DNA from 3 places in the Paenibacillus sp. FSL W8-0187 genome. Region 2 is predicted to be linked to each of the others. Evidence: riboswitches for the same ligand, from Rfam matches in the RefSeq annotation. Region 2 holds a riboswitch; each other region holds the start of a gene.
The links. Region 2 has a riboswitch for cyclic di-AMP ahead of MKY48_RS20495 (C40 family peptidase). Riboswitches for the same ligand answer to the same signal wherever they lie in the genome.

Region 1: another riboswitch for cyclic di-AMP. It lies ahead of MKY48_RS00495 (C40 family peptidase); the one in region 2 lies ahead of MKY48_RS20495 (C40 family peptidase).
Region 3: another riboswitch for cyclic di-AMP. It lies ahead of MKY48_RS02400 (hypothetical protein); the one in region 2 lies ahead of MKY48_RS20495 (C40 family peptidase).

What each region holds. Positions count from the first base shown of each region.
Region 1 is NZ_CP150206.1:101,956-105,233, forward strand. Features, by position in the region: gene MKY48_RS00490 (C40 family peptidase) at 1-355, opposite strand, end outside; gene MKY48_RS00495 (C40 family peptidase) at 793-1,266, opposite strand; cyclic di-AMP (ydaO/yuaA leader) riboswitch at 1,271-1,411, opposite strand; gene MKY48_RS00500 (hypothetical protein) at 1,761-2,588, opposite strand; gene MKY48_RS00505 (M1 family metallopeptidase) at 2,600-3,278, opposite strand, start outside.
Region 2 is NZ_CP150206.1:4,581,028-4,584,305, reverse strand. Features, by position in the region: gene MKY48_RS20505 (ROK family protein) at 1-196, shown strand, start outside; gene MKY48_RS20500 (hypothetical protein) at 603-1,130, opposite strand; cyclic di-AMP (ydaO/yuaA leader) riboswitch at 1,489-1,617, shown strand; gene MKY48_RS20495 (C40 family peptidase) at 1,621-2,097, shown strand; gene MKY48_RS20490 (stalk domain-containing protein) at 2,327-3,278, opposite strand, start outside.
Region 3 is NZ_CP150206.1:540,599-543,876, forward strand. Features, by position in the region: gene MKY48_RS02395 (hypothetical protein) at 59-523, opposite strand; cyclic di-AMP (ydaO/yuaA leader) riboswitch at 657-832, opposite strand; cyclic di-AMP (ydaO/yuaA leader) riboswitch at 1,375-1,542, shown strand; gene MKY48_RS02400 (hypothetical protein) at 1,673-2,083, shown strand; gene kdpA (potassium-transporting ATPase subunit KdpA) at 2,342-3,278, shown strand, end outside.

The sequences.
Region 1 (3,278 bases), 2.9 Mb from region 2:
TCGAGGCATGGGCAAATTTGTCATCGCCGACATAAATGCCGACGTGGGAGATGCCCTGGCCCGATGTGTTGAAGAACACCAAATCGCCAGCGCGCAGATCCTTACGGGACACGCTTGTCCCCATGTCGAATTGAGAGCCGGATTGATGCGGGAGCTTCAAACCGAGTTTGGCATATACATACATGGTGAAGCCGGAGCAGTCAAATCCGCTCGCGGTCGTACCGCCGTAGCTGTATCGTGTACCTAGCACCTTATCGATTTCCTGATCCAGCGCACTATCAGCAAACACGCTGCCAACGCCCAAAGTGAATAGCAGTGTGATACTAAGGGCTGCTGTTGATAATGTTTTCTTCAGCATGGAAAGCTCCTTTTCGCTGCCGCGAGGCATAGCAATCTATGTATTAAAGCACTTACATTAATGACAAAGTTGTTACTGCGTCCATTCTATCAGACAGTAAGCGGGATTGGCAATTATTTCTTGATGAATTTTGCTATTTTTCAATCGTATTAGCTGTCGAAGCGTCAGATAAAATCAATATTTTCCCAAAACGGTGTTTAATGAAGAGAGAGAAGGGTATATAAAGAATAAGAGGATATTGGGGATGGAATAACCAAACGAAGTCATTTCAATATCTTCATTCATTTTTTTTTGAAAAGTGGAAACTTTTTCGTTGTCTTAAACGTTATAAAGGTATACACACAATCAACAAAAGAAAAAAGCCGCTGGATGAGATCGGCACAATCTCATAAACCCAGGGCTTCTTATAAGAGTAAATCAATAAAGTTCCAACATTAATTGTAGTTCACAGCTACAGATTTGTACGTATTCTGACTCATAATTCTCTTAGCGCCTACATATCGGTTGGCGTAATAGCTCTGGCTTAGCGGACTGATCATGACACCACGCGAAGATGAGGAATGAGCAAATTTGCCGCTTCCAACATAAATACCCACATGAGAGATACCTCTACCGGATGTGTTGAAGAACACGAGATCGCCAGCTTTCAGGTTGCTCTTGGATACTGCCGTTCCTACTTTGTATTGAGCTGCAGACGTTCGCGGCAGGCTAAGGCCAAGCTTCTTGTAAACATAGCTGGTGAATCCGGAGCAGTCAAAACCATTCGTTGTGGTTCCACCCGTTTTATAAGAGACACCAATGGCTGGTTTGATTGCTGTATTTAATTTGGAATCGGCGAAAGCGCTTCCGGTCCCTAATGTGAGTGCGAGTGCGAGGCCGAGAGAAACAGCCGTTAACTTCTTTTTCAAAACAAAAAGCTCCTTCCATTGCCTGCGAGGTTAGCTTAAGGGTTCGGTTGAAAGGTCCCCTATGATCCCTCTCTTGCGAGATCAATTCACCCAAAACGGATCCCCCGCTTCCCATATCGTTATGGGAATTCGGCTCCTTAAAATGTTGATGAACCCATTCATTGACGTCTGACGTTCCAACATAGTTAACGAATTTACATCGTTCCAACAAAAAAGTTACAGTAAAGATGACAAAGTTGTTACTAACATATTCGTTATTTTAGCAGAGTATTAACAATTTGGCAAACGAGGAAAGATCATTTTTAAACAAAAAAACCTGTCCCCATCTTGGGGAAACAGGTTTTTTTGTAATTTGGCGCTCAGAAATTTGTAATATAGAGGATAAATGAATGCTTATTCTTTGTAAAATCAAGCTCGAGATAAAAACGTGTCACTTCGGATTACAGCTTATTCGCGAGCATGATTCACCATATCAGGGTAACGAATTGTAACGATTAAGAATGCTGTGAGGAGGAATCTCTCCACAAATGATATTGGGTGGAAATTACCCAAATTTGGAATAATCCATTCAGGAAATAAGAGGCCTGCTGAATAATTAAGCCGATCAACCCGGCCCAGAAGAGCGAAGCCGAGCTCAGGAGCAGCAGAATGATACAGGCTGATCCGCCGATGGTGATGGACAACAGCACTGCCGTGCCCAAGCGGCGGAAGAGTGCCAGAATAGAGCTGATCATACCGAACCCCCCAGTGCGCCCGAATTGCATATAGAGCAATAACAGGCGGATCAGATAGGCGTACAAGAACCACCCAGCTGCATAGGGCAGTGCATGAAGCAGCAGAACAGGCTCTTGAATCCCATTCAGCAGAATCGGAAGGATTTTGGGCAGAATCCAGTAACCGGGCGCAAAGGTGAGAATGAGCTCTATCAGATAGAATAGCGTTACGGGTTTCCACAGTTTCCGCATGCCAATGAAGAAGAATAAACCGCGCTCGCCCTTAGCTTCCTGGTGAAGGTTGTAGAAGATGCCGGCCCGAATGAGCGGGGTGAAGATTATCCTGATCAAGAGCAAACCGGCCAGAAGCCATGCGTAGGTGTGGACCGTGCTGCTCAGGGATAGGCTCATCTCGCCCTCGTAGAAGAATAAAAGACGGCTGAGCTCGTTAGGGGCAGAATCCGGATATCGCATAAGAAGGGGAACGACTGCCGATTTTACGAGTCGGTACAGGCAGTATCCCCACAGCAAACGGTATAAGAAGAGCAGAATCGAGACGTATAGCTGGTCTTTAACACTGATCCACCCTTGGCCTGCGTAACTTTTCATGTGCTCCCCCCTCACCATGACAGGCTGCCGAACAGCGTCTCCACAAGCTTGGTAATACTGAGATTCCAGCGTGTAACCACCTTCGGATCCATTCCTGCCTTCATATAGTTATTGATGTGTTTATTCTCTAGGACGATGGAATATTTCGGATCAACCATGGCCCAGGCGAGCGGAGTGCTGTACTCCAGGGTGTAAGTAACTTTTCGGTCCTTGCCGCTCCAGGTTCGCTCCACCGTTTTGCCGTCCTCAAAGGCGAACACGATTGGCACATCGGTTATATCCCCGTCCCTGCTCGTTATCTTGACCGTAGATTCATACCGAGGATGTTCCGCCGTGCCTTTATTTTTGGTTTTGATCACGTCGATGGCAACGTCCGCCATCTGGCTTCCATATACATATTGGTCAAAATACGGCTGCCAGGACGTTTTGCTTACTTGCTCTACAACTTTCTGGAAGTCGGACGTGGTCGGGTGCTTGAAGCGGTATTTCTGGGCGTACGTATGAAGAATCTTCTCCATCATCCGCGGACCGACCTGTCGTTCGATGCCTTGCAGCACCAGCTTGCCCCTCGTGTAAACATTCAGTGCGTAGTTTTCGTGCGAGCTGTATTTCCAGGATTCCATCTTCAGCGGTGCAGGGGAAGTGATGGATGCTCCCTGAGCCGCCGTATTGGAGGTAATCCCGTATTCT
Region 2 (3,278 bases):
CGTCATTCACAGCTTCAACCCCGATCGCATCGTGATTGGAGGGGGAGTAAGCAGAGCAGGCGATCTTTTATTCCCACAGCTGCGGGAAATGACAGATAAGCTGGTCATGCCATCCTATTTAGGCACGTACGAGATCGTTCCTGCAGGACTTCGGGACGATGTTGGTCTGGTTGGAGCTGCGGCCTTGTTCCAGTAGCATAGGTGTAAAATAGGTGTAAAGAGAACGTTACGGATAGGATAAAGGATGGAATAGAGGTTAGATAAAAAGCGTTCGGATCGGCGACGTAGTTTCATGTTAACCGAGCTTAAGCGAATTAGACAAAAGCCGCCCTTCAGGGGGCGGCTTTCCACTTATTCATAGAGAGCGGGAAACGGAGCGATCATTTTTTTCATTATAAGTCCGTAACATGTGACAAGTGATAGGCGTGAACCGTAAGCCGTCATCCGTTTTCACTGAAGGCGATTTTTGGTTTCCTGGTTAGGTTTGTTTGTATCCGACAAACAATAAGCGGTTGCTCACACTTTCCCGCGATGCCGGCGGAAACCGCCGGCTCCAAACCCGCACGTGGGATGACCTGCAGGCTTGGAGCCGGCGGCTGCCGCTATTCCATGTACTTGGATGCGTCAAACGTAATCATGGACGTATGATTGGCATGTTCAATCAGTGAAGAAAGCTTGGTTACTTCGCGTTCCTTCTTGCGCGCTTGCGCCTGATAAGATTCCGGATCATATAAAGCGACGTTGAACAGCGTTACGGCACCATCTCCGCTACCACGGCTGCTCTGCCGCTCCAGCTTCTTGCGGGAGCCGAGATGAGCAAGTTGTCCGATATCGCTGCGGATCTGTTGGGCCAGCTCGATCGCTTCCATGATGGTCATGTCGGAGCCGTTCCAGCTAATGGTTTGCGTTGTATTGGAGATTGCCATCAGCAAATCCAGCTTTCTGTAATCCGCAGCGGCGGCCTCGATTTCTTCCGTAATGGCATCCACACTGCGTGCAGGATATTCCGCCGTTTCCCCTTTTTCAATGATTGTGCTGCTGTTGTTCAAGCGTTCCGACATCAATTGATTCATGAGACGGTTGATTGCTGCCCGGACTGCCAAAGCTTCAGCCATCGTGATTTGACTCATAGGGCGCTCCGGTTTGATGCTATCCGCTCTGTTGTCCGTCCGTTTCCGGAATGAATAGGTAGGGTAGAAACGGACTCCCAAAGGATCGGCTATCCTCAAACCTCCGCTGGGTGGCTAAAACTCCCAAGTTCAAAAGATAAAAGATTAACAGCTTAAGAGAACAGAATAAGAGAGTAACAAGCAATTTGAGAAGGAAAGCAGAGTTACATAATTGTCATGACTGTGTGAGATGGTTAACAAATAGTCGGCCGGAATTAACCATCTTTACGACAGCTCCAAACATAAAACGATAGATTTTTAGGATATGATTGACAGCATCCTTGCTTGTATACTATATTAAGAGAAGGTTACAAAACGTTAATGAATTTTGCCGAATTTCGTTTGAAAACGGGGGAACCGTCTTGGGTGAATTACTCTTGTATAGAGAGTATAGGGAACCTTCAACCGAACCCTTAGCTAACTCCGTAGGCATCGAAGGAGAGAACATATTTTGAAGAAGTTTGTCATCACTTTGCTAGGGTCTGCAATTATTTTTTCTTCTGGTGCCGTATCAGCATTTGCTGATCAACAACCGAATTTTCAGTATCAAGTGAAGCAATTGGTAGGAACGCCATACAAATGGGGCGGAACGACCACTAGCGGGTTTGATTGCTCCGGATTTATTCTGTACATGTTTAGAAATTTCGATATGGATCTTCCACGCACTTCCCAAAGCCAGGCTCAAGCCGGTGAACATGTGGATCGCGAAGATCTGCGGGTTGGAGATTTGGTATTCTTCAATACAAGCGGCAGCGGAATTTCTCATGCAGGCGTTTACATTGGTGACGGACAATTTGCGCATGCTTCCAGCAGCAAGGGAGTCAGAATCAGCAAGCTTAGCGATTCATATTACGAGCCACGTTATGTCACGGCACGTCGTGTGTTGAGTCAAGAAAATTATGCGAGGCTGGTAGGAAGCGCAAGCTAATTGGATTACATTGCAGTTTAGGGTTCAATACATAACCAGAAAGCCTGACAAAGGGTTGTCCTTGTCAGGCTTTCTTTTTTTTAGATATCAGAAAGTATAAACTTCGAAGCTTGTGACTTCCTGATATCGCAAGAAAAACGTCTACTAACTGTGGTCTGTCATCTGTGAAAGTAGCGTCGATAGAAGTTTTTCTTACTATAAGTCTGTCAATCCCACAGGGGTTGTTCGGTTACTCCTTAACAACAGAGGCATTCACAGCTGCTTCCATCCCGTTATTATAGAGACGGAACAGGCCAAGACGCCAGAAAGCAGCGCCTTTCAGATCATAGCGTTTGGCCAAACCGAGCTTATCGTCTACGGAAGTGGCTGTTTCGCTGCTTAAGCTGATGCCGAGCAAAAGCTTCTGCTTCGGGACACCTGCTTGGAGTGCCAACTGGATCGCTTGGTCCACCAGACTGTTTGGTTCGGGAACCTGAGATTTGGTTCCGACCGGATTGTACTGATAAGCCATAACGATGAGATCATCGGCGATGGAAGCAAGCGTTTTGTAATCATAGCCTTTATAGGCGCTGTTCAATGGCGGCACCGCTAAGGACAGAGCAATGTCATGCGGCAATGCTGCCTTTAATTGCTTGACATAATCATTGAGCAGCTTCTGCTGGTTTACGACATCCAGTTTAAAACCGAGCCCTTCAAAATCAAGTACAACGCCGCCGAAGCCGTTCTCCGTTACCGCGGCTGTGATGCCTTCAATGGACTTTTGGCGCAGGCTGCTATCGCTCAGTACTTTGGTTAATTCGCCGTTTCCATCCAAGGCGTAGACCATGAGGTATGGTTTAATCTTCTGGTCCGCAGCATCTGCTACCATCGATTGCGGCGTAACGTCACCGGCCGCAGCGGGCAGGCGGTACTCGTCGCCTTGAAGCGTGAACTGACCCTCACGATCGATGCGGCTCCATCCAAAGGCGACTGAATTCATAGATGCAACAAGATCCCGTTCTTGGAAAGATTGCAATGCATAGAAGGCTCTCAAATGCATCTCGCGCTGCGGCGATACAAGGGAGACCGTGCGAGTTGCCTGATTCCAGCCCACATCGACACCGAATTGGCTGCTGAACGAGCTAAGCGGGATCAGTACACGGCCTTCCCGTTGAACCGGCGGGGCCGCAAGCTTCACTTGT
Region 3 (3,278 bases), 3.4 Mb from region 2:
GAGGGGGAAAATAATCAATTGAAAGCGAAGCGAGGACGGTAGCTCTCTAGCTACTGTCCTAGAAGAAATAATACGCCTCCGAGCAGTCCATCAGGAAGGAACGCTCCAGCGGCAAGCTGCCTAACCGCTTACGGGTGATGTGCTGTTGCCGATTGGTCTCCAGATCGGCGAGCGCCGATACGGCGAGCTGCATCCGGGCGGATCCCCACTGGTGCTGCTTCTGGGCATAGCGAACGGCCTCGGTCACGGTCATGCCTTTCAGCCTCGTAAAGACGGCTGCCCAGCGGACTAGATCCGTGAATTCCCTGTTGCTTGGCAGCGCATATTCGGCATAACCGGCCGCGTCTTTGCAGCTGATTTTGAACAAACCGCAGTTCCAATCTCGTTTGCTCCAGGGGATAAAGCGTTCAGCCGAGCCCTGGTCGAAACGAAATATCTCCATATGGCGGATGGGCTCTACACTTAATGCGGGAACTTCGGTTTCGATAACGGATGTCAGTGCAGCCTCGATGAATTTCGTCATGATCTACGCTCCTTTATAGGAATGTTATATGCACGGTGAAAAGGCCTGGTGAGCAGAGATCCCCCGCTCTCCAGGCCTTTTTGTCGTTAGAGGCCCTGTTCCAGTGGCCGCTTCCGCTTAAGGCTCGGGTGGTGTTCTCTCTCAAAACGCGCCTACGAGGTTAGCTGACGGATTCGGGCTTGAGAGCACCCTACCGCAGTGCCTGACCATCTAGGCACTGCGGATTCACCCCATTCACCAATAGAAGCTCCATTGGCGATTTTGGTTCCCCCGTCTCCCCATCTGTCGGGAGCTCAGCGTATAACGAATGTTTCGAATAGATGGATGAATCATACGCCGGAGGAAACTAAAAGTAAATGATCATATGGGACGGATATATTCCGAAAATCGATGAAAACCGTGTAAGAAAACGTGTACATTCAGTCGTGTCATCGATTATCATGGCAAAATCTCGGTATCTCGATAGATTGCGGTAAATACAAGAAAACAAGAGAAATACATAGTATAGAGTAGTATTCGGGAGATAATGAAGCAATACTGGTCAGTTCCTGTTCGACATAACGCCACATGTGTTTTTGCTCACATTTACTTCCTGCAGGGCCAGACGTATGATACGAACTATGAATTGACGGACACCAGCGACAGGCATGCAGGCAACCGTTTCATGAAGGCCTACAGGCAGTGTGAGAGCTGCATCAGGCTCTTTTATGGATCGAATCTCGGGCGAAGGCGCCATGGGCCTTCGCTGAAATTGCAGGATGATGCGACTCTCACCGCTCGAACCTGATGCTGTGTTGTTTTGCCGGACCTGGATGTTTAGTCAATGGCTAATAGAATAACATGCTACTCGTTTTCAATTTTCGCTGAGTCCTTGAATGGAAAAGGAACGGGGGAACCAGTCGGGAGATGAATCTATCTCTCAGGGGTGAATCCCATGGACAAGATAACGGTCTATGGGTAGGGCGACTCTCACGCCCGAATCCGTCAGCTAACCTCGTAAGCGTATCGAGAGAGGCAACGATTGTCGTGGACTTGGGCCACGGTGTATTTCACCGTGTCCTATTAAGGAGCCTGCGGGAAGAGTTCTTCTCTTTCCACAGGCTTCTTTGTTGTTGTCTTCTCTTTCCGAACTTAGGAGGAGAACAAAAGATGGAGAAATCGCAGGAGTTTATCCTGGTATCCGCACCGAACAAGGCCGGGGAAGAATTTATCCGCCAGCTGATCTTTAAGCGCATTTCGTTTGTGGCCATAGCCAACAACCGGGTTGAACAGGAGAGGCTGCATGAGCTGGGCTGCACCAACATGATACTAATCGATACAAGGGACGAGCAAACCTGGATCATTCCCGAGTTTCCCGTCAGCAAGGTGTTTCTGTTCGAGAGCAGCTTGAATCTATGCTGCCGCTATTTACGGATTTGCCGGACCTGGACCACAGAGTCGATTTATGTGATTACCCATTCCAGCAATCCGCGATTGATATACAAAGGGCTGGGTGCCGATGTGGTGCTTCATACGAACCATCACCAGGTATCCTTCCTGATTTCGTCCATTGTCAGCTAAGGTCTTGGCTGATATCACAACGAGGTTTTAGGAGGTTATATTCATGCAGGATTTATATATGGTGCTCATATTGGGAGGAACCTACGGACTGTTCATGCTGTTCATGTCTTGGTGTGGGCGCGTGGTTTCTGAACCGGAGGCGGATTAACCATGATGATCATTTTGGTATGCACGCTCTTTATTTTTCTGTACTTGATTTATGCGCTGATTCACCCTGAAAAATTCTAGGGAGACAGCTGAAGGAGGAAGGCATTCGCCATGGGCATTTTACAAATTGCCATCGTTATACTCGTTCTGGTGCTGCTGGTAAAGCCGCTTGGAACTTATCTATATCAGGTGTTTCGCAATGAAGGCAATGGAACGGACAGATGGTTCTCCTGGGCGGAGAAACCGATCTTCGCACTGATTGGCTTGAAAGAACGCAAGGGAATGACGTGGAAAGGTTATGCCATCAGCTTTGTGATGACGAATATCGTGCTGGTCGCGTCTGGGTATTTGATTCTGCGGTTGCAGAGAGTACTGCCCTTCAACCCGAATGGCATCGATAATATGGAATCGACCTTGTCGTTCTCTACGATCATCAGCTTTATGACCAATACGAATCTTCAGCATTACAGCGGGGAGTCGGGGTTATCCTATATGGCCCAGATGGCTGTCATTACGATGATGATGTTCACGTCTGCGGCAACCGGGCTCTGCGTGGCGATTGCTTTTATCCGGGCGGTGACTAGCAAGGGCTCAACCGTCGGTAATTTTTTTGAGGACTTCGTCAAAGCTCACACCCGGGTGTTCATCCCGGCTGCGTTCATCATTGCAATGGTACTGGTTGCGCTGCAGGTGCCGCAGACCTTGAAGCCTACGCTCAGCGTCACGACGCTGGAAGGTAGCGAGCAGCAAATAGCTGTAGGGCCAGTAGCTGCGCTTGAATCGATCAAGCATCTGGGCACCAACGGCGGCGGGTTTATGGGAGTGAACTCGGCACATCCGTTCGAGAACCCGTCCCCGCTGACCAATGTCATCGAAATCCTGTCCATGTGGAGTCTCGGGGCGGCACTTCCGTATACGTTCGGTTTATTCGCCAAGAGCCGCAAACAGGGCTGGATTATTTTCTCGGTGATGATGACCTTGTTTATCGCTTTCCTGTCGCTGAACTATGCCGCTGAAACCAATGGCAATCCGGCGCTGAACCGCTTGG